DNA from 3 places in the Staphylococcus haemolyticus genome. Region 3 is predicted to be linked to each of the others. Evidence: riboswitches for the same ligand, from Rfam matches in the RefSeq annotation. Region 3 holds a riboswitch; each other region holds the start of a gene.

Region 1 (10,287 bases), 420 kb from region 3:
CTAAACCTAACCGCTCACTTACGCACCTTTTTGATAGACGGGCTTCAGTGAGCAGATTACTCAACAATTATACGCTAATCGCTTAAATCACAGAACGATTTTCGCTCATAGCTAGTAATTGCTCGCAACCTAACCGCTCACTTACGCACCTTTTCTTCACACCTTTTTTACCACAATTGTTCTAATAGGTTTGTTTGGTCACGGTCTGGACCTACTGAGAAGATTGAAATACGTACATTACATAATTCAGAAATGCGTTCTAAGTATTTACGTGCGTTATCTGGTAATTCTTCTAATGTACGGCAACCAGTGATATCTTCTTCCCATCCTGGTAACTCTTCAAAGATTGGTTTACAACGACGTAATTGATCTAAGTTAGCAGGATATTCTGTAATTTCTTCTCCATCTAATTCGTAAGCAGTACAAATCTTCACTGTATCAAGACCTGTAAGTACGTCGATAGAGTTAATAGATAAGTCTGTAATACCACTAACACGACGAGAGTGACGTAATACAACTGAGTCAAACCAACCTACACGACGTGGACGTCCTGTTGTTGTACCGTATTCACGACCAACTTCTCTAATATGATGTCCATTTTCATCAAATAATTCTGTAGGGAATGGACCATCGCCTACACGAGATGTATATGCTTTACATACACCAATCACTTTAGATACGAAAGTTGGGCCTACACCTGTACCAACTGTTACATTACCTGCAACAGGGTTACTTGAAGTTACGAAAGGATATGTACCATGGTCGATATCTAACATGACACCTTGTGCACCTTCAAATAAAACTTTTTCTTCAGCTACAAATGCATCGTCTAAGATTTTAGAAGTATCTGTAACAAATTCTTTTAAACGTTGACCTGCAGCATAGTATTCATCAAAGATTTCATCGAAACGTGGGCAAGTTTCATTAAACATGCCTTTGAAGTATGCATTTTTAACTTCAATGTTCTCTTTTAAACGTCTTTCAAATGTTTCTTTTTCTAATAAGTCAGCCATACGGATACCAATACGTTGTGCTTTATCCACATAAGCTGGTCCGATACCTTTCTTAGTAGTTCCGATTTTATTATCACCACGACGACGTTCTTCATATTCATCTTGTGCTAAGTGATATGGAAGAATGACTTGCGCACGGTTAGAAATACGTAAGTTAGAAGTAGATACACCACGTTCATTTAAACCGTCTAATTCTTTTAATAATGCAACTGGATCTACAACTACACCGTTACCTATAACTGCAAGTTTATCTTTATAAAAAATACCTGATGGCACTAAATGTAATTTATAAGTTTCTCCACCAAATTGAATCGTATGACCTGCGTTATTACCTCCTGAAAAACGTGCAATAACATCTGCTTGTTCCGCTAAGAAATCTGTAATTTTACCTTTACCTTCGTCTCCCCATTGTGTCCCAACAACTACGATTGATGACATGTGAGCACCTCCAAAGTTTTCTCAATTAACCATTAAGTATTCTATCAATACGAACCCCATAATGCAAATAAAAATCGAACATTAATTTTAGTGCATATGACTTCCACACTCAAAAGTAAATTTACTCAATAAAACTGTTAAATCATTGATAATAAAGCTATTTGAGTTCTTTTATTTAAAAATCATTACACATACTTACGCTAGAAATCCATCACCAAAACAAAACAAAAACCGCATATTAAACGATTTATATCATTTAATATACGGTAAAATATTTTTATGACATTTCTGCATGTGCATAATCAATGTCTGTAAATTTATTGTATTGTTTCATGAAGTGTAACTTCACAGTACCAGTCGGACCATTACGTTGTTTAGCAATAATGATTTCAATTTCACCATTTTCATCATTCGATTGTGGTTCGAAATTTCCACCGTCATCGTCATCTTCACCTTCGCCACGATTATAATAATCATCACGATATAAGAAAGCAACGATATCCGCATCTTGCTCGATAGAACCTGATTCACGAATATCACTCATCATTGGCCGTTTATCTTGACGTTGTTCCACGCCACGAGATAACTGACTTAGTGCAATAACTGGACATTCTAATTCACGAGCAATCGCTTTTAAAGTACGTGAAATTTCAGATACTTCTTGTTGTCTGTTATCAGAAGCACGTGAACCACTACCTTGAATTAACTGTAAATAGTCAATCACAATCATGTCTAAACCATGTTCTTGTTTTAAACGACGGCATTTAGAACGTAAGTCTGTAATTCGAATACCAGGTGTATCATCAATGAAGATCTTGGTACGTGATAATTTACCGACTGCTATTGTAAATCGATTCCAGTCTTCTTCTGTCATCGTACCTGTACGTAGTCGATTGGAATCCACGTTCCCTGAACTACAAATCATACGTGTTGCTAATTGGTCTGCCCCCATCTCAAGTGAGAAAATGCCGACAGTATAATTACCTTCATGTGTCGCTACCTTTTGAGCAATGTTAAGAGCGAAGGCAGTCTTACCTACTGAAGGACGGGCAGCCAAGATAATTAAGTCATTTCTATTAAATCCAGCTGTCATTTGGTCTAAATCACGATAACCCGTAGGAATGCCTGGCGTTTGACCACTATTTTGGTCGAGCTCTTCAGCTGTTTCATAAACTTGTCCTAATACATCTCTAATATCCTTAAATCCATCACTCTGACGATTAGAGGATAATTCAAGAATACGTCGCTCGGCATCACTTAATATCGCATCTAATTCAAGTTCATTATCATAGCCATCGTTGGCAATACTATCCGCAGTTTGAATTAATCTGCGTTTTAATGCATGGTTTGCGACGATATTTGTATAATACTGAATATTACGTGTCGTTGGTACATTATTTGAGAGTTCCGCTAAATATTGAGGACCACCAGCCTCGCTTAATGTACCTTCTTTCGTTAATTGATCCATTAACGTTACGACATCAATTTCATCACCATCTTCATTTAAGTTCATCATCGCTCTGAAGATGTGTTGGTGGGCACCTCTATAAAAGGACTCAGGAAGGAGCACTTCCTGAGTCGAATTAATCAATTGTGGATCTAAAATAATTGCACCTAAGACAGATTGTTCAGCTTCATTATTATGTGGCATTTGCTTTTGCTCATACATATTATCCATTAATCATTACACCTCTAAATCCATCTTAATTTTCATAAATCCTAGTGCAACATTGTTTAAAGTTTAAAATTATTTTGTCATTCGTTCACATAGAATGGTTAAATGACACTCAAATACATATTTTTACTTAACCTAAGTGTTTATACGCTTAAGTAAGTAGTTCTAATGATTAAAATCAAAAAACTGCTTTAGAGCCTATCCGCTTCTTACTTCTCTACAGTGTGAACACGGATCGTACCTTCAACTTCTTTATCTAATTTAACAGGTACATTTGTATAACCTAATGCATGGATACCTTGAGGTAAATCCATTTTACGTTTATCAATTTTAATATCATGTTGTGTTTTAAGTGCTTCAGCAATTTGCTTAGTACTTACAGAACCGAACAATTTGCCTCCTTCACCAGTTTTAGCACTCACTTCAACTTCGATTTCTTCTAATTTAGCTTTTAACGCTTTAGCATCATCAATTTCTTTTTGTCTATCTGCTTCAGCACGTTTATTTTGTTGTTCCAATTGTTTCAAATTACCTGGAGTTGCTTCAACAGCATAATTATTTTTAATTAAAAAGTTATTTGCATACCCTACTGGTACATCTTTAATTTCGCCTTTTTTACCTTTACCTTTAACATCTTGTGTGAAAATTACTTTCATGCGTCTTCACTCCTACTCATTTGTTCTGTAATTGCTTGTTGTAATTGTTCAATCGCTTCTTCAATTGATAATCCTTTCAATTGTGTTGCAGCGTTAGTTAAGTGACCACCGCCACCTAAGGCTTCCATCGTTAATTGAACATTAATAGAGCCTAATGAACGTGCTGATATACCGATTAAGTTATCTTCACGTTTAGCTACTACATAAGAAGCTTCTATACCTTCTAAACTTAACAACTCATCCGCAGCTTGTGCAACTGTAACAGGATGATAAATTTTTTCGTTAGAACCATGTGCAATTGCAATGCCATTATCTTGAACTTCAACTGTTCGAATAAGTTCTGAACGATTGATATACGTATCGACGTCATCTTTTAAGAAGTGTTGCGTTAATATCGTATCTGCACCATGGGCACGTAAATAGCTTGCCGCGTCAAACGTTCTAGAACCTGTACGTAATGTGAAATTACGTGTATCCACAATGATACCTGCATACATAACAGTAGATTCTAAACGTGTTAAACGTTGTTCAGTTGGTTGATATTCTAATAACTCTGTTACAAGTTCTGCAGTCGAACTTGCATAAGGTTCCATATATACTAATAATGGATTAGAAATAAAGCTTTCTCCTCGTCTATGATGGTCAATCACGACTTTACGATTAGCTTTATTTAGAATGTTCTCATCTAATACCATTTCTGGTTTATGCGTATCCACAACGACAATCGTAGATTTGGATGTCATCATATCCCAAGCTTCATCTGATGTTACAAATCTTTCCTTCAACTCAGGTTTCTTATCGATTTCATCCATCACTCGGCGTAACGTTGGATCAATATCTTCCTCGTTTAAGACAACATAAGCTTCTAAATTATTCATTAATGCGAATCTTGAAACCCCAATTGCCGCACCTATAGCATCTAAGTCAGGACGTTTATGTCCCATAATGATAACTTTATCGCCTTCAGTTAAGATATCCTTTAATGCGTGAGAAATAACACGCGCTCTTACACGTGTACGTTTTTCCATCGGGTCAGTCTTACCGCCATAGAATCGCACGTTTCCGTTCATATTCTTAATAGCTACTTGGTCACCACCACGACCTAATGCTAAATCTAGACCAGATTGTGATAATTCGCCAAGATCGATTAAGTTCTCAGTACCTTCTCCGACACCGATACTTAATGTTAATTGAGCACGGTAACCGACACTCTTTTCACGTAATTGGCTAAGGATTTCAAAGTTAGATTCTTCGATTTCAGCTAATATTTTTTGATTTAAATACGCTACGAACTGGTCAGAATTATATCGTTTAAAGTAAATATTGTATTCTGATGCCCAACGACTAATCACTCGCGTTACCATTGAGTTGATTTCAGAACGTTGCGTGTCGTTCATATTTTGCGTAATTTCATCGTAGTTATCTAAGAATAACGTTGCGATGATTGGCTTTGATTCTTCATATAGCTCATTAGTTTGCACTTCATCTGTAATATCGAAGAAATATAAACAACTTTCTTCTTCTGAATGACGAACGTGGTAATGATATTGACCATGTTCGATTTCAACTTCTTGTACCTTTTCAAGCTGCTTTAAAATATTCGGAAAAACTTCATTGACTGGTTCTGAGATGACATTCGTTTCTAAGTGTTCAGACATGTACTGGTTAATCCATTCAATATGGTCATCAGCATCAAGCACGACCATACCAATAGGTAATCGTTTAATTGCTCTGTTGCTTCCAGCCGAGATGTGACCACTTAAGTTATCCACATAATTATCCATTTTCAATAAGGCTTGTCTGACTAACACGATGCTAATAATAATCATCACGACTAAAATAGCTGCTGCAATTGTAGCGACTAATGGTTTAAAGATAAACCATACAACTACAAGTGCAATCGAAGTAAGTACCATTAAAATAAATGGTATCAGTAGAGCCTTCTTAGTGGATTGACGGTTCATTATTCCACCTCTATTCACTTTTTAAAGTCATTTTTTAATCATTCGTTTTAAATTAATTCCTAAATCAAGTACGCCAAGTAATGCAATGATATGTGTTGCTGGTGTAATAATTGTCCCCACAACCATCAGCAATATCGTTACAGCGTTTGGTATACGTTTTGCTTTACCAAAGAAATGAATTACACTTAATCCTTGGATATACATCAGTAATGATAACACAACTTCGAAATTTAACACGATACTTTGGAAAGTACTTGGTTCAGTAGCGAACATTACACAAAGTAAAACAACCATATATACCCACAGTAATGAACGGTTAAGCTGCCAAGCAAATAAAGGTTTAAAAATTGGTGTAGCTACTTTAAATTTACGAAGAATTGGAAATGTAATAATTAAGTTAATTAAGACTAAAATAAAGACCGTAATGATAATAAAACTTGGAAGTTGAACTGCCATTTGACGGAAGCCTTCTTCTAAGATTGTTTTATAATCTGCTTCAACACCTGATGTTACAACAGCATTATGCATTGTATCTTTAAAAGGCTTAATTAATGTCGTAGCGCTAGGTATCTTTTTAAACGTTTGTAATAACATAAATGCGACTAAAGTAAATATACTTAAATATGTTGTAGCTATAAATAAGATGCGTTCTTTAGAGGCACGTTCTTTCAATAATTGGCCAATAATAAAGCTAAGTATTAAAACTAAAATCATGGCACTTAATACAAATGTATTACCCAACAATGTGGTAAGAATTACTGTGATCAAAGCTCCAATTCCAAATGATGGAATAGACTTATTCCATAAAATAATACCTGGAATTGTAGCGAATAAACATAGAATTAATCCAAGTACTGGTAATACATACGTAACTAAAGCAACCATAACAAGTGCAATTGTTCCTATAATTGTTGCTTTAGGATGTACTTTTGAAAACAAATTCGCCACTCCTATACTATTTTGACTATAACTTCTATTTTAACCTCTAAGCAAAATTAAAACAAATTGTGAAGATTGAGGTATAGCATAAGACTATAACAATGTGTTTTTACTTCCATAGCGACCTACCCGTTTCGTCTATTTCCGCTTAAATTTCGTTACTTTAAGAAAATGATACAAGTTAGGTGCCCAATCATTAAAATTTAATAAAAAGCCATCATGACCTACATTATCTGGAACAAAGAAATGACGATGATATTTAAATCGCTCCCCTACTGCCCTCACTTGATCATCTGGATATAATAAATCATCTGTAAAGCCCATTGTTAAGACCTTAGTATCCAGAGATTGATAAACATCATCTACATTAGTACGTCCGCGATCAACATTATGGCTATCTAATACATTTAGCATTGTTAAATAACATGACAAATCATACGTTTCTTTAAATTTATTACCTTGATGTCGTTGATAACTCACCACTTCATCTGGTGAAAAGCGTTGGTCATAACTTTTAGATGAACGATACGTTAGAAAGCCTAATTGTCGCGCAATACTAAGACCTTCTTTGCCACCAATATGAATCGCTTCTCGTGCAATTTCATTGAAAGCACGACTATATGATGACGTCTTATCAGTTGCTGCTAGAATAACCGCCTTATCCACTTCGAATTGGTGATTATATAGAAGCTCCATGACTTGCATGCCACCTAGGCTACCACCAATTAAAATATTAATCTTGTTGAAACCAAGTGCGTGTATGCCCAGTTCAATAGCTTTTACAATATCTCTCAAAGTTAAATGCTTTGGAAAATTTGGATTAGTTAAAGGAGAACTTGAACCAAAGGGACTACCAATAACATTAAACGTTAGAAATTGATAATCATAAATCGGCATATAACCACCGTCTATAATTTCACGCCACCAACCAGGCTCGTCATCTGTGCCATATGTTAGATGATTACCAGTAAGTGCGTGACACACTACAACAAGCGGTTGACCAGCATAGCCTACATGTTCATAACGCAATTGTAAATTATCAATCATTTCACCTGATTCAGTTGTAAAGGGTCCTAGATTTAATGTTTCTACTGTGTAATTGGTCATGCGATTACCTCCTTTTAAATAAAAAAATCGCCTATACTCTATTCTTAAAGTATGAGGCGATTTGTCTCCATTACTTATCATTCGAGTATCTCGTTGGTAGTAGCACCGTGCGTATGCATCGCCGGTTGCTGAAGTTTCTCAGGGCCGTGTCCCTCCACTTCTCTTAATAAGTTTTTTATCTCTATTCATTTACTGCGTATTTATAAAATAGTATCAATGTACCATTTATGTTCTAGACTTTTATTGTATCTAATTGTATAACCAACTTCAATTGTTAGTTGTTAGGTCCTACCTTTTCTAAAAGAAGAAACGTAAACCTGCTATAAGAACAATCCCCACTAGAATGGTTGTCGTAAGACTTCGTGTAAAAAGCGCAACAAAAACAGTTGGAATTGTTACTAAAACAAATGGGATATTGAGTGTATAGCCTGCTACGCCCTCTTGTTGCTCAATAATGCCATCTAAGATGAGTGCTGTAAATAATGTAATTGGTATAAACGATAACCATTTGATTACCGTTTCTGAAAGTTGAATACGTGAAATCATTAAGAATGGAACTACTCGAATAATTAAAGTTACAATTCCACATAACACGATTAATATAAACATGTGCCAAGATGTCGTCATTTATCCATCACCACCCCTAATGTTGCTGCTAACATAGATGCAATTAAAATTGCTACGTATGACGGCATAAACCAGCTTAAACTGAGCATCATCACGATGACAAATACGATAAGTACTATGTAAATTCTAAGTTTAGATGAAGTGATTGATTCAAATTGTGCCATTGTTAAAAAGATAAACATCGCGGTAATCGCAAAATCGAGACCTAACATATCTGGATTAGATATGTATTTACCAAGTAACGCACCAACAATACTTGCTAGTGCCCAAAATGAATATGCAGTTAGATTCAATCCATGTAACCAACGATCGTTTATCTTCTCCCCTTTTAAATGAGGTGTGATTGCAACGCCAAAGGTTTCATCTGTCAAAATTGAAGATAAGCCTAGTCGATTCCAAATACCATAATCTTTATAATTAGGTGCCAACGTCATTGAAAGTAGGAAGAAACGTGAATTGACAATCAATGTTGTAAGAACAATGGCAGAAATCGGTGTTCCAGTAGCCACAAGCGCACATATAATAAATTGTGCTGCACCAGCATACACAAGCAAACATAATAATAGTATTTCGATAATACTAAAGTGTTGTGAAGCCGCCACTATTCCAAATGATAGTCCAATTCCAACGTAGCCTAATAAAGTAGGTATACATTCTTTAACGCCCTGTTTAAATGTCACATGTGATGTCATCTTTGTAACCTCCTTTATTCTGTTTAATTTTATAAAGTAATATACTAATAATTTTAGTCTAATATACGGATGCTAGAGTAGCAACAACATTAGACGCAGGGTTGTGTGATGTTAGACTGAAAGACTACTTAGAAGTATTGATTTGAAAGGATTTTAAATGTGTCTATTTTTTGACTATAACGGTTGATTTACCTCTTGGAAAGCAGTCTAAAATACCCCTTTTAACTTCATCCCTTTATTAAGAAAAAGTGGAATTTTATGCAATTAATTATTAGAAATATACTAAGAGGATATGGACTAAATTTAATATATTAGAATTTCATATGTAAGGATAAAAAAAAACTGAGAAAAGCTCGGTAAGAGCATTTTCTCAGTTTAGTCGGCTACTGCGAATTTCGATGTAGCCCTAACATATTCATTTTGTCCTAGATTTATGACTTATTCATGAATTAGCCATTAACAGGACGGATTTCAGTTTTACCACCCATAAATGGTACTAATGCTTCTGGAATTGTGATTGAACCATCTGCATTTTGATAGTTTTCAACGATAGCTGCAAATGTACGACCTACAGCAAGTCCACTACCATTTAAAGTATGTGCTAATTCTGGTTTAGAAGCGGCATCACGTTTGAAGCGGATGTTAGCACGACGCGCTTGGAAATCAGTACAGTTTGAGCAAGAACTAATTTCTTTATAGTTGTCATAACTTGGTAACCATACCTCTAAGTCGTATGTTTTACTAGCACTGAAACCGATGTCGCCAGTACATAAGATAACACGACGATATGGTAAACCTAATTCTTCAAGAATTGCTTCAGCATTTTGTGTCATATCTTCTAAAGCGTCCCAAGAATCTTCAGGTTTTTCGATACGAACCATTTCAACTTTGTCGAATTGGTGTAAACGGATTAAACCTCTTGTATCTCTACCAGCTGATCCTGCTTCACTACGGAAACAAGCTGTTTGTGCAGTGAATTTTTCTGGTAATACGCCTGGTTGGATGATTTCATCTCTGTAGAAGTTAGTTAATGGAACTTCTGCAGTTGGAATTGTGTATAAACCTTCTTTTTCAACTTTGAATAAATCTTCTTCAAATTTAGGTAATTGACCAGTACCAAACATTGTATCTGCGTTAACTAATTGAGGTGTCATCATTTCAGTATAACCGTGTTGC
Region 2 (10,287 bases), 630 kb from region 3:
TTTTAGATGACATATTGCCTTATGATTTTGAATTAGCATTAGATGCTAATGAGTCACTAGATGTTTCTGATTTTCAAAAATTAGAATCTATAAATGACCAAAATATACTTTATATAGAAGAACCATTTAAATCGCTTTCTTCAACTTTACACATTGATCATACACAATACCCTGCAATTGCACTCGATGAAAAAGCTACTGATATCAATAGTATTATTTCAATTGTTAACCAATTCCCGGTTAAAGTAGTGATTGTTAAACCATTTAGAGTTGGTGGTCTTGATAGAGTACAATCATTGATTCGTGAATTGAAATCAATTGATATTAAAGTGGTTATAGGTGGAATGTACGAATATGGACTAAGTCGTTACTTTACTGCATTATTAGCTCGAGAAGGTGATTATCCTGGGGATGTAACTCCAGATGGTTATTATTTTACTGACGATTTCACGCAAGGTGTCGGTAAATTAAAAGAGGGGATGATTTCATTTTCCCCCCCTCAAATCGATAAATCAAAATTACTTAAATTAAATTAGTGTCTATGTTTATCCTTTTTTAAAGGAACTGGATCAAATCCACCTTTATGTAGTGGATGACATTTAAGAATGCGACGTATTCCCATGTAGCCGCCTTTGAGTGGGCCGTAAACTTCAATCGCTTCTCGTGTATATTCTGAACACGTAGGATAAAATCGGCATGTGGGTGGTGTCATAGGTGAAATATAGCGTTGATATATATGGATTATTCCAAGAAATAATTTTTTTAACATTATAGGCCTCCAACAAGTAATACGATTATAAATAAGTTTAACATATTGAAGGGAGTAGTATGGAACATGGAGTTTCTAGATAAAGATAATAGACGTGTCACAATGTGTTACAAAACGAACAACGACCATCCAGATGGTAATCATGTTTTAGCTATTCCGTTATATCAGAGTCAGTTACTATTTACCCATCATAAATTACGTGGCATCGAGTTCCCGGGTGGTAAGGTTGAAAAAGGAGAAGAAAGCATACAAGCTATCAAGAGAGAGCTTTTTGAAGAAACAGGAGGCATACCTGAAACGATAGATTATATTGCTCAATATCAGGTTCATACATTCGATAACTCAATTTTCAAAAAAGATGTATATATCGTGAAGGTTAAATCATTTAAAGAGAAAAGTGATTATTTAGAAACGAGAGGGCCATTATTATTTGATAATATTAATTCTATTCCATTAGATAAACAAAGTTATTTAATACAAGATAATGCAATTCTTAAATGTGTTGAGAGGATGATAGAACTTGGATATTATCGTGACTAAGAAAATGCCTATAGCATCAAGAACACACCAATTCGATGAAATTACTTATAAAGTTGATGGCTTAAAAGTAAAAGCATTACAGATGTGTCCTTTAACGAAGACAGTAAAAAGAATCGTAGTATATTTGCGAGGAGGTAAGGGACAAGTCGGACGTGTACGTGCAGCAAGACTAATGCAGTTTGCAAATGATAATACCTTAGTTGTAGGTCCTTATTATAGAGGAAGTAATGGAAGTGAAGGTAGAGATGAGTTTGCTAACGCTGATTTAAAAGATGTTACCTATCTCATAAAGATACTTAAACAACGATTTCCTAATGCATATATACACATGATTGGTTTTTCAAGAGGTGGAATACAAGGACTACTTACATATCAAGATTACCCAGTCGATAGTTACATCATCTGGGGTGGTGTATCAAGTATGCACTTGATGTATGAAGAACGTACTGATTTAAGAGGGATGTTGCGTCGAATGGTAGGACATCCTTCCAAAAATAAAGAATCTTATGACCAAAGAGATGCGATAAAACTTATTGATTCTAATAGTCCACCAATTTTAATCGTTCATGGTGGCAAGGATAAACAAGTAGGTATTCATCATGCCAATTACTTGGAAGAACAATTGAAATTAAAAGGTGTTGTTCATGATACATTTTATCAACTTGATGAAGGGCATGTACCTAGACCACAAGCAATGAAATTAGCGCTCGATTATGTGCATCAATGGATGACGAAATGTGAAGAAATATAATAAGACAACGTATAAGGTTTCAGTATAGTATGCCTTATACATTGTCTTTTTAATAAATATTAATTATTTGTTAAAGCCACCAGTGTTAGCAATTTCTTCAACTTCTGGACCGAATTTCTTGAAGTTTTCTTCAAAACGTTTAATTAAGTCATCCGCTTGAGCGCGATATTTATCAGAATCACTCCAAGCATTAATTGGATTCAGTATTGTTTTTGGAACATCTTCCATTTCAGTAGGAATACTTAAACCAAATTTCTCATCTTTTGTGAACTCTGCATTTTTCAATTTACCTTTAATTGCTTGATCTACCATATAACGAGTGTAATGTAGACTAATACGTCTACCTACGCCGTATTTACCACCAGTCCAGCCAGTGTTAACTAAATATACATCAACCTCATGTTTATCTATTAGCTCACCTAATAAATCTGCATATTTAATAGGATTAAGTGGTAAGAAAGGTGCACCAAAACAAGTTGAGAATGATGGTTCTGGTTCAGTAACGCCACGCTCAGTTCCAGCTAATTTAGAAGTGAAACCACTTAAGAAATGGTACATCGCTTGAGATTTAGTTAATTTAGCAATAGGTGGAAGTACACCAAATGCGTCAGCAGTTAAGAAAATTATTGTATTAGGATGTGCTGCTTTAGATGGTAATACAATATTATCAATGTGATGAATTGGATAAGCAGCACGTGTATTTTCAGTATATGAATTATCATCGAAATCAACAACACCACGCTCGTTAACCACAGTATTCTCTAATATAGTACCGTATTGAATCGCGTTATAAATTTGAGGTTCTTTTTCTTTAGAAAGGTTGATTGCTTTTGCGTAACAACCACCTTCAATATTGAAAATACCGTTTTTATTCCAACCGTGTTCATCATCACCAATCAATTTTCTATCAGGTGCTGCTGATAAAGTTGTTTTACCTGTACCTGATAATCCGAAGAATAAGGCTACGTCTCCTTTATCTCCAACATTCGCAGAACAATGCATACTCATAATATCTTGCATTGGAAGCAAATAGTTCATTACTGAGAAGATACCTTTTTTCATCTCACCAGCATACTCTGTACCACCAATTAAAATGGTTTTATGTTTGAATGAAATGATAACAAAAGTTTCAGATTTAGTTCCATCAACTTCAGGATCAGCTTTAAAGTGAGGTGCTGAAACAATTGTGAAGTTAGGTTTTATATTACTAGCTTCTTCTTTAGAATCTGGGCGGATAAACATGTTTTGAGCAAAAAGGTTGTGCCATGCAAGTTCATTGATAACTGTAAGTTTCAATTGTGTGTCTTTGTCACTACCTGCATAACCATTAAAAACGTAAAGTTCGTCTTTTTTATCAAGATAGTCTAAAACTTTAGAGTAGAGATTTAAGAAAGTTTCTTCATCGATAGGTTGGTTGATATCTCCCCAATGAATATTATCTTTATAAGAAGGTTCTGTAACAATGAATTTATCTTTAGGTGAACGTCCAGTGTATTTACCTGTGCTCGCATTGATAGCACCAAGTTCAGTTAATTCTCCTTCATTATTATCCATAATTTTGTAATAAAGTTGAGTTGTTGAAAGCTGAAAAAGAGAGCTTTCTTTTTCCAATAATTTTTTAATTTTAGGTGTTTCGCCGTATGTATCTACTGACATACCCAATCCCTCCAGCGTGTGTTATAGAAATTCAATATTGTAAGCCTTTACATGAAAATAGTATAACATAATGCCGTAATTATTCCACCTGGAAAAAACAAAAACCATTTAAAAACAAAATTGACATTAATAAATGAATTAGGTAGTATAGTTCTTAACGGATTCTCTTATCCTGAGTGGTGGAGGGACATGGACCCAATGAAACCCAGCAACCTCTTTTTTAAAAGAAAGGTGCCAAACCGTTTGCAGACATATATTCGTCTGAACGATAAGAGCGAATGGACGTTTAAGAGCCTTCTCTCTGTCTTGAATAGTGAAGAAGGCTCTTTTATTTTTGAGCTCACATTTAAAAGAGAATTTTCGTAAATATAGTTATAAAAGGAGCAAATCATGACTTACAATAAACGTTTATTTACTTCAGAATCAGTGACAGAAGGACATCCAGATAAGATTGCTGACCAAGTATCTGATGCCATTTTAGATGAAATCTTAAAAGATGACCCCAATGCACGTGTTGCTTGTGAAACTACTGTAACAACTGGAATGGCTCTAATTTCAGGTGAAATATCTACATCAACCTATGTAGATATCCCTAAAGTTGTAAGAGAAACAATTAAAGGTATTGGCTATACTCGTGCTAAATATGGCTATGATTACCAAACTATGGCAGTTTTAACTGCAATCGATGAGCAGTCACCTGATATTGCACAAGGTGTTGACAAAGCACTTGAATACAGAAATGATATTTCAGAAGAAGAGATTGAAGCTACTGGTGCCGGTGACCAAGGTTTAATGTTCGGATATGCTACAAATGAAACAGAAACATATATGCCTTTACCTATCTTTTTATCTCATCAATTAGCTAAACGTTTATCTGATGTACGTAAAGATGGAATTTTAAACTATTTAAGACCGGATGGTAAAGTTCAAGTAACAGTTGAATACGACGAATCAGATAAACCTAAGCGTATTGACACGATTGTAGTATCATCTCAACATGCGGATGATATTGAATTAGAACAAATTCAAAGTGACATTAAAGAACATGTCATATACCCAACAGTTCCTGAAGGATTAATTGATAATGAAACGAAATTCTTTATCAATCCTACTGGAAGATTTGTTATCGGTGGACCTCAAGGTGATGCTGGATTAACAGGACGTAAAATCATTGTTGATACTTATGGTGGTTATGCACGTCATGGAGGAGGTTGCTTTAGTGGTAAAGACCCAACTAAAGTAGACCGATCAGCAGCTTATGCGGCAAGATATGTAGCTAAAAATATTGTTGCTGCAGGACTAGCAGACCAATGTGAAGTACAACTTGCTTATGCTATTGGCGTGGCTGAACCAGTTTCAATTTCAATTGATACATTTAAAACGGGCAAAGTTTCTGAAGCTCAACTTGTTGAAGCTGTTAGAGCTAACTTTGATTTACGTCCAGCAGGTATCATTAAAATGTTAGATTTAAAGCATCCTATATACAAACAAACTGCTGCTTATGGTCACTTTGGTAGAACAGATGTATTGTTACCATGGGAGAAATTAGATAAAGTCAATGTATTAAAAGATGCTGTTCAAGCTTAATAAACGCTTTAAATAATATAAAGAAATTGTCGAAATTATAGATAGTTTCCATTATAATTAGATTTACTGATAGATTAAAGGAGCGTTGATTTAATGAATTCATTTGGACCAATCGAAATTGGTTTAATCGTAGCAATTGTAGTTGCAATTATCTGTTTAATATTATTCTTAGTTACACTTAAAAGTAAAAACAATATTAAACAGAAAACAAAAGAAGAATACGACTTAAAAGAAAAGCAAATGAAAGCGTCACATGACGAAGCCCTAGAGAAAGAACGCATACAAAATAAAAAGCAAGTTACTAAACAAAAAGAAGATTTTGATGCAACTGTAAGCGGTAAAGATCGTGAAATTGATGCATTGAAACTATTCTCAAAAAACAAAAGTGAATATGTTACGGATATGCGCTTAATTGGAATTAGAGATCGTTTAGTGAAAGAAAAACGTATTAGACCTGAAGATATGCATATTATGGCAAACATCTTTTTACCAAGTAATGAATTCAATGATATTGAACGCATTAGTCACCTTGTACTTACGCGTACAGGCCTATATATTATAGATTCTCAACTATTAAAAGGGCATGTTTATCAAGGTATAAGTGGTAAGCAATTTAACGAATTGCCTATGATGGAACAAGTATTTAGTACTTTGGATTTAGATGTTAAGTCACCTCAAACACTAGTACTCGATCAAAATGAAGATAAATCTTCATTGTCATTCGTTAATTACTCAGAACAACTTACTTCAATTGAAAAGCTAGCGTCAGACTTGCAAACACAATTAGGGGCTAAATATACGCCAACTGCGATTTTATACTTTAATCCTAAACACGATGGAGACGTAACGATTTCAAATTATGCACAAAGTTCAAGTGTTAAAGTTCTAGTTGGACCTGATCAATTAGATGAGTTCTTTAATAAATTTGTATTCCATGGACGTATTCAATATAACGTAGATGAATTACAAAATGTTATGGATAAAATTGAATCATTTAATTAGTATTAGAGCCTGGGACATAAATAATATGATGATGCTATTTTGCAAATTCGCAGTAGCTGACTGAACTGAAAATGCGCTTAACTCAAGCTTTTTTCAGTTCTAGTCATCCTTGCGGGGGTGGGACGACGAATTTAAAAAGAATTCTGTCCCACTCCCTTTTTAATTTTGAGGAGAAGCTTATTAAAATAATAAACTAAACTAATATTAAAGTTTTCAATAATGACAATTATGGGAATAGAGTAGTAATTATTAAAATATAAAGAAAAGAGGTTTCTTTTATGGAAACAATTGAATTTTATAATGGTCACACAATGCCTAAAGTTGGAATTGGTACTTTTAGAGTAGAAAATAACGATGAATGTAAGGAGGCAGTTAAGCATGCAATTGTCTCAGGTTATCGTAGTATTGATACAGCTAAAGTATATGGTAATGAAGAACAAGTTGGTTTAGGAATTAAAGAAGGTCTAGAAGCTACTGGGTTAGAACGTAAAGATTTATTCATTACATCAAAACTATATTTTGAAGATTTTGGGCGCGAAAATGTTGCAAATGCTTATGAAACAAGTATCAATAAATTAGGACTAGATTATTTAGATTTATATCTTGTTCATTGGCCTGGTACTAATGAAGCAATAATGATTGATACATGGAAAGGTATGGAAGATTTATATAAAGATGATAAGGTTAAAAATATTGGTGTAAGTAACTTCAATGCAGAACACTTTGAAGCATTATTAGCTCAAGTTTCTATTAAGCCAGTCATCAACCAAGTAGAATTTCACCCATATTTTACTCAAAATAAACTACGTAAATATTTAGAAGTACAAAATATCCATATGGAGTCATGGTCACCATTTATGAATGCCCAAATCTTAGGTGATGAAACACTTAATCAAATTGGCAAAGAAGTTAATAAATCGGCAGCACAAGTCGTCATTCGTTGGAACATGCAACATGGTGTCATCGTTATTCCTAAATCAGTTACACCTCAAAGAATAGAGGAAAATATTAATGTTTTTGATTTCGAACTAACAGATGAACAAATGGAACAAATTGATTCTCTAAACAAAGATCAACGCATTGGTCCTGATCCAGCAACATTTGAGGGACATTAATAAAAATATAAAAATACACTTCATAGTTGCAAGATTTAATCTTAAAACTATGAAGTGTATTTATTTATATCGAATAACCAATAAAGCAAGAGATAAACCCTATTACAAATTGTAAAATAGAATAACTAAAAAATTGAACAGGTTTAAAACTTGGTGAAATAAATTGGACGATTTCATAAGACAGAGTTGAAAAGGTTGTTAATCCTCCAAGAGCGCCAGTTATAAAAAACAGTGAAAATAATTGATAATCTTGAGCTATCCCATACACGAAGCCAATTAAGAAACTACCAACGAGATTGACTATTAAAGTTGCAATCGGTATAGGTGACGTTATTTTACTTTTAAAGACATCTGTTAACCAAGCTCTGATAACAGCACCAATACCACCACCTACCATAATAAATAGTATATGTATCATGTAGGTTGCCCCCCTAATTTAACACCAAACCAGCAGAAAAGAATGCCTCCTATATAACTGGTTAAGCCATAGATAAAGAGCAAAGCGATACTATTATTTTGCGACATTGTAACTAACTCAAATTGGAAGGTTGAAAAGGTAGTTAAAGCACCTAGTAATCCCGTTGTGACACCTTTTTTAATTAATGGGTTATTTTTAAAAAAATGAATGGATAAAGAAGATAAATATCCCATTAAAAATGCACCCACAATATTCGCAATTAATGTACCGAGTGGTAATCCAGAATCGACATTAAGAGTTGATAAGACATATCTTAGTAATGCTCCAAATAAGCCCCCAATAAACACAAATAAATATTGCATTTTGTCACACCTATTCATTATTTTTATTACGATAAACACTAATCGATAATTATTTTTTAACTTAGAAAGTTAGTTCTGGTATTTAAAAAAGTTTACGACAATATACCAAATGTCTTAATTGAGGCATAGATATGGAATAAGATAACAAACAAGATAATTATTGGCAAAATTTTACTCGCAATTCTTATCCATCCTTGTTTATCACCTAAATGTTTAATCGCTTTATCTGAAAATATAATAGAAGCAATTAATATAATCACATTAATGATACTGCACGCAATAAGTAAATATTTAACAGAAGTAATTTGCTGACTTAATAGTGGGTTGAATGTATTAAAATAAAAACTTATGATGAGTAAAATTATTGAGATATAGAAGTATTTTTTTGGCTTAGACATAATGTTCCTCCTACCTAATATCATATAATCATATTACCATATTTTAATTAACATTTAATAGTGACTAGTGAATTTGACAATTAATTTTGTTAAAAAGCAAAACATTCGCCAAGTGTTTCTAAGAATGATATAAATAATTTATAAATATTTTATTGATGCGGAATAGTCTGATCATCATATGAAAAGAAGCATATACATATAAGAAATCTATTGTGATGTAATTTAACTATCATCGTAATCGAACTTAAAGGAGGAAGAATGAAATGGCAAAATTAAATGTCGAAGTATTTGCAGATGGCGCAGATATTGAACAAATGAAAGCAGCATATAAAAATAAAGAGGTAGACGGATTCACTACTAATCCTAGCTTAATGGCTAAAGCGGGTGTAACAGACTATAAATCATTCGCTGAAGAAGCGGTTAAAGAAATTCCAGATGCATCTATTTCATTTGAAGTATTCGCTGATGATTTAGAAACTATGGAAAAAGAAGCTGAAATATTAAAACAATATGGTGATAATGTTTTTGTCAAAATTCCAGTTGTGAATACTAAAGGCGAATCAACAATTCCGTTAATAAAAAAATTATCAGCGGACAATGTGCGTTTAAATGTTACTGCAGTTTACACTATTGAGCAAGTAAAAGAAATTACTGAAGCGGTAACTGAAGGAGTACCTACATATATTTCAGTATTTGCAGGTAGAATAGCTGATACTGGTGTTGACCCATTACCTTTGATGAAAGAATCAGTAGATGTGGCGCATAGTAAAGAAGGCGTTAAATTATTATGGGCAAGTTGTCGTGAACTATTTAATGTTATTCAAGCAGATGAAATTGGTGCCGACATTATTACATGTCCAGCAGATGTAGTTAAGAAAGTAAATACTAATTTAGGTCGAGATATTAATGAATTATCAGTTGATACTGTAAAAGGTTTCGCTAAGGATATTCAAAGCTCAGGTTTATCTATTCTTTAAGATTTAAAAATTAAAATAACTCCGTTCTATAAGATATTGCTTAGAACTTCTACACACAATTAACACTTTCATGTCTATGTGTAGATTCTCTAAATCAATCTCTTTCATATAGAAACGGAGTATTTTTATATAGTAAAGCTTTTGATTTTTAACTTGTAAGTAAATGAGAACTTCGCTAAAATTTAAAAGAAATAATATTAGAAGGAGATAACCACATAGTATGAAACATACAGAATTTGAAGAGAAAGTTAAAAAGCAATTGTGGTTTTTAAATAAAAAGGAAAAAAAGCTATTACAAAATAATTTAACGCATTACCATAATGAGGTAGAGGGTAATGAAGGGGATATTCAGTCAAAGAAATATCGCAAACCAATTCAGTACGCAAATCAATTTTTAAAAAATAACATATTTAAACAAAAAGAAGTAGCAAGTTCCACATTGTTATTTTTACTAATAGGAATGGTACTCATTTATGCTTTCTTGCTAGGGTTATTTTTAACAGGATTTATTACAAGTCTTACTGCAGTGAATTATTTTATAAATCCACAAGTTTCAATGCCAGTTATAAATGTGATCTTAATTTTAATAGGTGCAGTACTTCTTGCAATCGTAAGTTTATTACTCATTAAATCAGTTACTGCATTTTTCACAAAAAAATTGTTAGAATACAAATTTAATAAATCTGCATAGTTTTTTGTACTAAATGATACA
Region 3 (10,287 bases):
AATGGAAAATCACTGATGAAGATTGGCGTAATCGAGACAAGTGGGATTTATACGTTGAAGCCAGCCACGACATGGTTAAAAAAACAAATACAACACATGCACCATGGCTAGTCGTACCAGCAGATCATAAGAAAACATCAAGAATAGAAATAATGAAATATATTATTCGTAAATGCGAAAAAGTATTATGGGGTGTCAAGGATTATTAAGTGATAAATTAATTACTGAATTGGATGAATCATGGAACCAAGAAACGATTGATTATAGAAACGTTTCTTGGTTTTTCTATGTTATATAAATAAATTGAATATATTCTAAGTTGTTAGAAATATTACGGTATTGTAACAAAATGGCAATTTGTAATATTACAGAATATGTAAAATTGTTGTAAATTTCTTAAAAGAGTATTGTAAAACCTTATTTCATGATGAAATTTTAAACGATTTGTTCAAAAAATAATATTACAGAATGAAATATAAATATTTCAATGTTACAAAATAAATCGTTCATTGTAATTTTTTGTAAGATAAGCGTAATACTATTGGCGTTTTTTTATGATATAGTACTTATTGTCAAAAGTTAAACACAGAACAAAACACAATAACTTAAGAATTTAACAGAACGAAAATATAAACTAATTTTTTTGGAGGAATTTTTTATTATGAAAAAAACAGTAATCGCGTCGTCATTAGCAGTAGCTTTAGGAGTAACAGGTTATGCATTAACTACAGATAACAGTGCACATGCATCTGAATCAACTACAAACTATGCACAATTAGCTAACTTAGCTCAAAATAACCCATCTGAATTAAATGCTCACCCAGTACAAGCTGGTGCATACAACATCACATTCGTTAAAGATGGTTTCAAATACAACTTCACTTCAGATGGTCAATCTTGGTCTTGGAACTACACTTACGTTGGTGGAGCTGACACAGTAGCAACTACACAAGCTGCTCCAGCTGCTCAATCAACTGACTACTCAGCTTCATACAGCAACGAAGCTTCAACTCAATCAGTAAGCTCAAACCAACAATCAAGCAACACTAACGTTGAAGCAGTATCTGCACCAAAAACTACTTCATACTCAGCTTCAACTTCATCATCTTCATCAGCTTCAACTGGTGGTTCAGTTAAAGCACAATTCTTAGCTAATGGTGGTACTGAAGCTGCTTGGAACGCAATCGTAATGCCTGAATCAGGTGGTAATCCTAACGCAGTTAACCCAGCTGGTTACAGAGGTTTAGGTCAAACTATGGAATCATGGGGTACTGGTTCAGTAGCTTCACAAACTAAAGGTATGATTAACTACGCTAACAACCGTTACGGTTCATTAGATGCAGCAATTGCATTCCGTGCTAACCACGGTTGGTGGTAGGATTTACTAAGGTAACTGGATAGTACATCGAGTTATCGAGGGAAGAGGTCGACTTTAAGGTCGGCCTCTTTTTTGTGTTTTAATAGACACTGTAGCGTAACGTTTACCAACCGCGATTATAGGGAAGATTCTAAGACAATAAACAAATCGAAAGTGTTGAATATTAATGTCGTTATGGAAAGTAATGAAATTAGGATTAATACATAGTGCGTTCTGGACAACTATACAATTATCAGTATCTAATATGATGTTACTATGCCCGACATCCGTATTTGTGAAATATGAAACGTTTTTTTAAATATGGTCGTGGGAAAAGAGAGGCGCTTTCTGGAATAAACTATTTCGTATTAATAAATGGAAACATTACATTCCAGAAGCAGCTCAATTCAATTATCGTATCTATAATAAAAGGCGACTGGCTTCATTTAAATTAGAAGATATACATTTTATGATTTTAGAAATGCGCCGTGCAGAACTTGTTCATTGGTTATCAATGATACCAATTGTTGTTTTTATCAAAGCGCCTAAATATATACTATTCATTAATGTTTGTTATGTGATTTCGGCTAATTTACCGATCATACTCACACAGCGTTATAACCGTCCTAGGTTAGAACATTACTATCAACTACGAATGAAAAGAGATGAACGTACATGTCGCAAAAGAAAATCATCATTATAGGTGGAGGACTAGGTGGGATATCAGCTGCTATTCGTCTTGCTCAAAGTGGCTTTGATGTCTCGCTTTATGATAAGAATAACCACATTGGTGGGAAAGTAAATCGTTTAGAAACAGAGGGATTCGGTTTTGATTTAGGTCCATCTATTTTAACGATGCCATACATATTTGAAAACTTGTTTAACTATAGTGATAAGCAAATGAAAGACTATGTTACTATTGAACGATTACCTTTGCAATGGCGTAGTTTCTTCACTAATGGTGAAGTGATAGATTTATATGAAGACCTGTCTCAAATGTTAAATGCCAATACCTATCTTAATAATGACGATATTCAGCAACTTCATCAATTTTTAAATTATGCAGAAAAAATCCATCGATTTACGGAAAAGGGCTACTTTGCACTAGGACTTGATAAAGTGTCAGAGATAATTAAATATCAGGGACTATTGCGTTCACTTAAAGGTGTGGATTACTTCTCAACAATGCAACAAGCTATTAATCGTTATATTGAGAAACAAAAATTAAGAGATATGCTTGGCTACTTTATAAAATATGTTGGGTCTTCTTCTTATGATGCTCCAGCAGTGCTTACACTATTAATTCATATGCAATACGAACAAGGATTATGGTACGTTAAAGGTGGTATTCATAAACTTGCTCAGGCATTGGAACAATTAGCGATTGAAGAAGGCGTAGCTATACATACTGGTATGGATGTATGTAGTATTGATACGTATTTTAATCACATAACTGGTGTTAGATTAGATGATGGTTCACATGTGAGTGCAGATTACATTGTTTCTAATAGAGAAGTGATACCTACGTATCGTGACTTACTGCACTTTTCAAATAAAAAAATAGCGCAATTAGAGAAAGTTTATGAACCTGCAGCATCTGGCTATGTAATGCATTTAGGAGTAGACAAAGAATATGCTCAACTGGCACATCATAATTTCCTTTTCTCTAATGATTCTAAGCGTAATTATCGAGAAGTGTTTCATGATAAAGTATTGCCACAAGATCCAACAATTTATCTAGTTAATTCAAATAAATCCGACCCAACTCAAGCACCAGAAGGACATGAGAACTTAAAAGTATTGCCACATATTCCGTATATTCAAAACCAACCGTTTACTGAAGAACAATATAGTGATTTCCGGGAGCGTGTCTTAGATAAATTAGAAAAAATGGGGCTTACAGACTTACGTCAACATATCATATATGAAGATATTTGGACGCCACACGATATTGAACGCACTTATGGTTCAAATAAAGGTGCCATTTATGGTGTAGTGGCAGACAAGAAGAAAAATAAAGGGTTCAAGTTTCCTAAACAAAGTGAATACTTTGATAATTTATTCTTTGTTGGAGGATCTGTTAATCCTGGTGGCGGTATGCCGATGGTGACGTTAAGTGGACAACAAGTAGCAGATAAAATTAATGCACTTGAATGTAAGGTTACCACTGATTCAAGAGAATAGAGGTAATACAATTATGACTAAATTAGAGTCACTTCTCCATGCTAGTACAGGTCTATCATTAATAAGTGGTTATTTAATGTATAATCGTCGTTATTTACTCTCGTTTGATAAGAAACGCGAGGGTGAGACAACACAATCAATTAGTGTGATTATACCAGCGCGCAACGAGGAAAAGAGATTGCCTAAACTGTTAAAAAGTTTGTCTCAACAATCAATGCGAGTTGAATGTATAGTCATGGATGATGATTCAAATGATAGAACAGCTGAGATAGCACGAGAGATGGGCGCGAAAGTGTATAATGTGACGTATGACAACAATGGTAATACCTGGATTGGTAAGTCATATGCATGTTATCTAGGTGCTTCTTATACAGTATCAGATATTCTTATATTTATGGATGCAGACGTAGAATTGAATAATGAACACGCCCTAGAGGCAATTATTCAGTCATATGCACGACAACAATATCGTGGATTAATGAGTATTCAACCGTATCATGTTGTTTATAAACCTTATGAACACTTATCGGCTATGTTTAATCTTATGACAGTTGTAGGTACAAATAGTTTTTCGACTTTATCCAAATCTAAAGGGGAGTCATTAGCATTTGGACCTGTTACAGTCATGAACAAATCCGATTATATCCTGACACAAGGGCATAAAAATGCTGCATCTCATATTATTGAAGGATTTTCTTTAGGAAAAGCGTTTCAACGTTGCCAATTGCCAGTGACGCGGTTTGAAGGTCAGGGATTTGTTAGCTTTAGAATGTATGAAGCAGGATTTAAAACAATGATAGAGGGATGGACGAAACACTTAGCGGTAGGTGCTTCGTCAACACAACCTCATATCATGATGTTAATTATCTTATGGATGGTGGGATGTATCACCTCATTTAGCGGATTAGCACTTAGTTTATTTATGAAAACTTTGTCATTTAAGCGAATGGCGTTATCATATAGTTTATATACATTACAATTTATTCGTTTACATCGTCGAGTAGGACGTTTTTCAATTTTATTTTTAGCTATCAACCCAATATTGTTTTTAGTGTTTATTTTAGTTTATATAAATTCATATCGTCACATTCATTACACGAAACAGGTAAAATGGAAGGGACGACAATTTAGTATTAAATAATATTTAGCAGGGGGTTCTCCATGAGCACATTAGAAGAAAATTATCAATATTGTCATCAAATTATGAAAGATTACTCCAAGAGTTTCTCATATGCGTTTGATATGTTACCAGAACAACAACGACGAGCAATCTGGGCGATTTATGCAGTTTGTAGAATCGTTGATGATAGTATCGATGTACACCAAGACGTGGAATATCTACATAAGATTAACCGTGATGTTAAAGCTATTGAACATCAAACAACAACGACATTTGAAAGTGATGACCGCATTATGACGGCATTTGCTGATGCAGCTACACATTTCCAAATGAATTTCCAAGCCCTCTATGACTTAATTGATACGGTTGAAGCAGACCAGCATTTCGAAATGTTTGAAACAGATCGTGGTCTACTAGATTATTGTTATGGTGTTGCGGGAACTGTAGGCGTATTACTGATCCCAATACTAGCAACGCCACCGTCAGATGAAGCATATGAGTATGGAAAGCAATTAGGTGAAGCGCTTCAATTAACGAACATACTACGTGATGTTGGTGAAGATTATCGCAACGGGCGTATTTACTTTAGTAAAGCGCGTTTAAATGAATTTAATGTTTCAATTGCTGATGAAATAGAACGTGATCAACTCTCTGACAATTACATTAAAATTTGGGAATTCTACGCTACATTAGCCGATAATAACTATGACATGGTTTTAAATCATCTTGATGTATACAATGAAGAATCTCGAATGATTATTGAGTTAGCAGCCCAAGTATATCGAGGTATATTAACCGAAGTACGTAAAGCAGATTACTCATTGAAAGACCGTGCGTACGTTTCTAAATGGAAAAAACATAAAATCTACCGCAATTTAAAGAAAAAATATAAAGATTAGGTCAGATATATGCAATATAGCAGTAGTAGGCGCTGGCGTTACCGGCTTAGCAGCTGCAGCACGACTAGCCGCTAAAGGTCATCAAGTTACAATATTTGAGAAGAATGAACAAGTTGGTGGCCGTATGAGCCAATTTAAGAAAGATGGCTTTACTTTTGATATGGGACCAACCATAGTGATGGTACCGGATGTTTATAAAGCCGTATTTGAAGAAAGTGGCAAACGCTTTGAAGATTACGTAGATATGAAGCCACTTACACATATTTTTGATATTTATTTTTCTGATAAAGATAAAGTGAGTGTATCAACTGATTTAGCACAACTTAGTCAAACGTTAGAAGCGACAGAACCAGGTTCTACTCAAGGTTTTATGCAATTTTTAACGGATGTGTATAAACGATATGAAGTGGCTCGCAAATACTTCCTTGAACGAACATTCCGTAAACCAAGTGAATTTTATAACCCATTGACGCTATATCGTGGATTAAAATTAAAGACATTTAATAATGCGAATCAATTAATAGATAATTATGTATCCAATGAAAAAATACGTAAGTTACTCGCATTTCAAACGTTATACATAGGTATTGATCCTAAACAAGGGCCTTCAATTTATTCTATTATTCCAATGATTGAAATGGTACATGGTGTTCATTATATAAAAGGCGGTATGTATGGCTTAGCACAAGGTTTACTACAACTTGGTCAAGACCATGGTGTTAAAGTAGAACTTAATGCAGATGTACAAGAAATCATTATTGACCCTAAATTCAAACGTGCAGATGGTCTACGTGTTAATGGTGATATTCGACGTTTTGACAAAGTGCTATGTACTGCTGACTTTCCATATGTGGCACAAAACTTAATGCCTGTGCACTCACCTTTAAAGAACTATTCTCCTGAAAAGGTAGATAACATGGACTATTCATGTTCAGCATTTTTAATTTATGCAGGTATTAATCGTCAATTACGTGATAAATTACATGTACATAATGTTGTATTTGCTAGAGATTTTAGAGGCAATATTGATGACATTTTTAGTGGTAAGATGCCTGATGACCCATCATTATATCTTTACTTCCCATCTGTAGAAGACGAAGCATTAGCGCCTAAAGATCAGACAGGGATGTATGTCTTAATGCCAGTCCCTGAGTTGAAGACAGGTGAAATTGACTGGAAAGATCCTAATATGGTTGAAAAAGCGAAAGATGTCATTTATAACAAATTAGAAACGATTGAGGCACTTAAAGATATACGTCAGGATGTTGTATCTGAAACAGTATTTACACCGCTTGATTTTGAGAGTCGTTATAATGCCAAATTCGGCTCAGCATTTGGACTTATGCCAACACTTACACAAAGTAATTATTATAGACCACCAAATGTATCAAGAGATTATAAAGACTTATACTTTGCAGGGGCAAGTACGCACCCTGGTGCAGGTGTGCCAATTGTGTTGACGAGTGCTAAAATTACTGCCGAAGCAATGTTAGAAGACATAGAACACGGAAAATAAAGTAAAACTTGCTATAAATCTGAAAATTATAAATATTGACAATACTTATTGAACTGATACAATAAATATTAATTCAATAGACTTATCCAGAGAAGTGAAGGGATTTGGCCCAATGAAACTTCAGCAACAGACTTAAAAGACAAAAGTACTGTGCTAACTCCAAAGAGGTATGCCTCAAAGATAAGTGTCATAGTCATAACTAAGCTATATGTCACTATCAATTGAGAGTGATATATAGCTTTTTTAATTTGAAAAGGGGGTAAATAATGACAATTTCTAATAAACTAGCCAATATTCCTGATAGTTATTTTGGTAAAACGATGGGGCGTAAGGTTGAGCATGGACCACTACCGTTAATTAATATGGCAGTTGGTATCCCGGATGGCGAAACGCCTAAAGGCATTGTTGATCACTTTGCTGATGCTGTTCGAATTCCTGAAAATCAAAAATATGGTGCATTTCATGGTAAGGAATCCTTTAAAGAAGCAATTGTTAATTTCTATCAACGACAATATGGTGTTGAACTGCATAAAGATGATGAAGTGTGCATACTTTATGGTACTAAAAATGGTTTAGTGGCTTTGCCTACATGTATTGTTAATCCTGGAGAAAACGTGCTACTTCCAGACCCAGGTTATACGGATTATCTTGCTGGTGTCATGCTTGCTGATGCCAATCCAGTACCACTTAATTTGGAGCCACCACATTATTTGCCAGATTGGAGCAAAGTAGATGCACAAACATTAGCACGTACGTCACTCGTTTATTTGACTTACCCAAATAATCCTACTGGATCAACGGCTACTAAAGCAGTGTTTGATGAAGCAATTCAAAGATTTAAAGGTACGCATACAAAGATCGTTCATGATTTCGCGTATAGTGCTTTTGGATTTGATGCAAAGAACCCAAGTATACTTGCTTCTAAAGATGCAAAGGAAGTAGCAATTGAAATTTTTTCATTATCTAAAGGTTATAATATGTCAGGATTTAGAGTAGGATTCGCAGTAGGTAACAAAGACATGATACAAGCGCTGAAGAAATATCAAACACATACTAATGCTGGTATGTTTGGTGCCCTTCAAGATGCAGCAACATACGCACTTAATCACTATGATGACTTTCTAGATCAACAAAATGAAACATTCAAACGTCGTCGTGACACGTTTGAGAAACAATTAAAAGATGCCAATTTACCATTTGTACATTCTAAAGGTGGTATTTACTCATGGCTTCAAACACCACCAGGGTATGATAGTGAATCATTTGAACAGTATTTGTTGAAAGAACAATCGATCTTAGTGGCGCCTGGCATTCCATTTGGTGAAAATGGTCGTCATTACGTCCGTATTTCCCTAGCATTAGATGACCAATTATTAACTGAAGCGGCTAAACGATTAGCTTCTTTATCTTATTTATATAACGAGTAACAAGAAGTCACAAATAGAAAGGATGAAATTTTATGACTAAAATTAAAATAATGAGTGTACGAGATGAAGATATTCCTTATATTGAAGAATGGGCGGAACAAAATAATGTCGAAGTAGAGTTAAATAAAGAAATATTAACAGAAGATAATGTCGATGATGTTCAAGGATTTGATGGTTTATCTTTGTCTCAACAACATCCAATATCGGAAGATGTATTTGCCAAATTGCAACAATTTGGTATTAAACATATTGCACAACGTAGTGCTGGATTTGATACATACGACTTAAATTTAGCTACACAATATGGCATTATCATATCTAATGTACCGTCATATTCACCTAGTTCAATTGCAGAGTTTGCAGTGACACAAGCCATTAATATTGTAAGAAATCAGAACGACATTCAACGTAAACTTAAAGACTATGATTTTAGATGGGAACCATCAATATTGTCGCGTTCAATAAGCGATTTAACCGTAGCTGTTATAGGAACAGGACGTATTGGTTCGATAGCGGCAAGTATTTTTGCAAAAGGATATAGAAGTCATGTTGTTGCATATGATCCATTTCCTAATGAAAAGGTTGCGCAATATGTTGAGTATAAGGATACGTTGGAAGAAGCTTTACGTGATGCAGATATTGTTACAGTTCATATTCCAGCAACGAAATATAATCCACATCTCTTCAATAGAGATTTATTTTCAAAATTTAAAAAAGGTGCCGTATTTGTAAACGCTGCTAGGGGATCGATAGTAGATACGAGAGCATTACTAGATGCGATTGATAGTGGACACATTAAAGGCGCAGCGTTAGACACCTATGAGCATGAACGAGGGTTGTTCCCAGGAGATTATCGTAATAAAGCAATTAATGATGACTTATTAGATGAACTAATTGCTAGAGAAGATATCTGGTTAACACCACATATCGCGTTTTATACTGATGCGGCAGTTAAGAACTTAATTGTTGATGCACTCGATGCAGTCATTGATGTCATGAATACAGGTACGACAAAATTAAGAGTGAATTAAAAAAATAAGAGTTGGGCATGGGACAGAATTATTTAAAAATTCAATGTCCCATACTCAACTCCTCATATTTTGCCAGCACGATTGCTCACTTTTCTAGTTCGCCTACATCCTAATGGCTTTTGTACGGGCCTTATTGACTGCCTAACAAAAGCAGGTTTCTTATTCAGATCTTATTTTACATCGTAGCCTTGGTCTTCAATAGCTTCTTTCATTTGTTCAACTGATACTCTATTTTCGTCGTAATCGACGCGAACTTGATTTTTATCTAAGTCTACTTCTGCTGAAGTCACACCGTTTAATTTCGCTAGTGCTGATTCAACAGCATTTCTACAATGATCACAACTCATACCTTCAACATTAATAACTTTATTAATCATACCTGTCACCTCCGATGTTCTTAGTAATATATACCCATATTTTACTCCTTTTTAATAAACAAAGAAATAAAATAGAAATGCTTCATAATTATAATTTCATTCGTTTTAGTCTTAAGGCATTACTTACTACACTAACTGAACTTAAGGCCATCGCAGCACCAGCTATCCAAGGGGCAAGTAATCCCATTGCCGCAATAGGGATGCCTGCAATGTTGTATCCAAATGCCCAGAATAAGTTCTGTTTAATATTGCGAATTGTTTTATGACTTGCATGAATGGCCTTAGGAACTAATTGGATATCTCCGCCAAGAATGGTGATATCTGCAGCTTCTATTGCTACTTCAGTGCCCGTTCCCATTGCAATGCCAATATCTGC

The links. A riboswitch is a leader RNA that binds a small molecule or an ion and turns the genes downstream of it on or off. The one in region 3 is predicted to bind S-adenosylmethionine.
Positions count from the first base shown of each region.
Region 1: it holds a riboswitch for S-adenosylmethionine, as region 3 does, so the genes downstream of both, metX (homoserine O-acetyltransferase MetX) here and EQ029_RS01980 (aminotransferase class I/II-fold pyridoxal phosphate-dependent enzyme) in region 3, are expected to answer to the same signal.
Region 2: it holds a riboswitch for S-adenosylmethionine, as region 3 does, so the genes downstream of both, metK (methionine adenosyltransferase) here and EQ029_RS01980 (aminotransferase class I/II-fold pyridoxal phosphate-dependent enzyme) in region 3, are expected to answer to the same signal.

Region 1 is NZ_CP035291.1:11,384-21,670, reverse strand. It holds gene EQ029_RS00080 (adenylosuccinate synthase) at 168-1,451, opposite strand; gene dnaB (replicative DNA helicase) at 1,729-3,129, opposite strand; gene rplI (50S ribosomal protein L9) at 3,336-3,782, opposite strand; gene EQ029_RS00065 (DHH family phosphoesterase) at 3,779-5,746, opposite strand; gene EQ029_RS00060 (YybS family protein) at 5,774-6,700, opposite strand; gene metX (homoserine O-acetyltransferase MetX) at 6,824-7,792, opposite strand; SAM riboswitch class I at 7,864-7,965, opposite strand; gene EQ029_RS00050 (AzlD domain-containing protein) at 8,090-8,419, opposite strand; gene EQ029_RS00045 (AzlC family ABC transporter permease) at 8,416-9,111, opposite strand; gene serS (serine--tRNA ligase) at 9,561-10,287, opposite strand, start outside.
Region 2 is NZ_CP035291.1:1,067,719-1,078,005, forward strand. It holds gene menC (o-succinylbenzoate synthase) at 1-536, shown strand, start outside; gene yidD (membrane protein insertion efficiency factor YidD) at 533-769, opposite strand; gene ytkD (RNA deprotection pyrophosphohydrolase) at 836-1,309, shown strand; gene EQ029_RS05265 (alpha/beta hydrolase family protein) at 1,290-2,060, shown strand; gene pckA (phosphoenolpyruvate carboxykinase (ATP)) at 2,124-3,716, opposite strand; SAM riboswitch class I at 3,881-3,991, shown strand; gene metK (methionine adenosyltransferase) at 4,107-5,303, shown strand; gene EQ029_RS05280 (hypothetical protein) at 5,397-6,305, shown strand; gene EQ029_RS05285 (aldo/keto reductase) at 6,584-7,420, shown strand; gene EQ029_RS05290 (fluoride efflux transporter FluC) at 7,485-7,838, opposite strand; gene crcB (fluoride efflux transporter CrcB) at 7,835-8,200, opposite strand; gene EQ029_RS05300 (hypothetical protein) at 8,293-8,598, opposite strand; gene EQ029_RS05305 (transaldolase) at 8,862-9,575, shown strand; gene EQ029_RS05310 (membrane protein) at 9,796-10,266, shown strand; gene EQ029_RS05315 (competence protein ComK) at 10,250-10,287, opposite strand, start outside.
Region 3 is NZ_CP035291.1:436,067-446,353, forward strand. It holds gene EQ029_RS01945 (polyphosphate--AMP phosphotransferase) at 1-209, shown strand, start outside; gene EQ029_RS01950 (aggregation-promoting factor C-terminal-like domain-containing protein) at 662-1,378, shown strand; gene EQ029_RS01955 (glycosyl-4,4'-diaponeurosporenoate acyltransferase CrtO family protein) at 1,677-2,060, shown strand; gene EQ029_RS01960 (phytoene desaturase family protein) at 2,033-3,541, shown strand; gene EQ029_RS01965 (glycosyltransferase family 2 protein) at 3,555-4,682, shown strand; gene EQ029_RS01970 (phytoene/squalene synthase family protein) at 4,703-5,560, shown strand; gene EQ029_RS01975 (phytoene desaturase family protein) at 5,568-7,076, shown strand; SAM riboswitch class I at 7,156-7,263, shown strand; gene EQ029_RS01980 (aminotransferase class I/II-fold pyridoxal phosphate-dependent enzyme) at 7,343-8,503, shown strand; gene EQ029_RS01985 (D-lactate dehydrogenase) at 8,536-9,534, shown strand; gene copZ (copper chaperone CopZ) at 9,705-9,911, opposite strand; gene EQ029_RS01995 (heavy metal translocating P-type ATPase) at 10,000-10,287, opposite strand, start outside.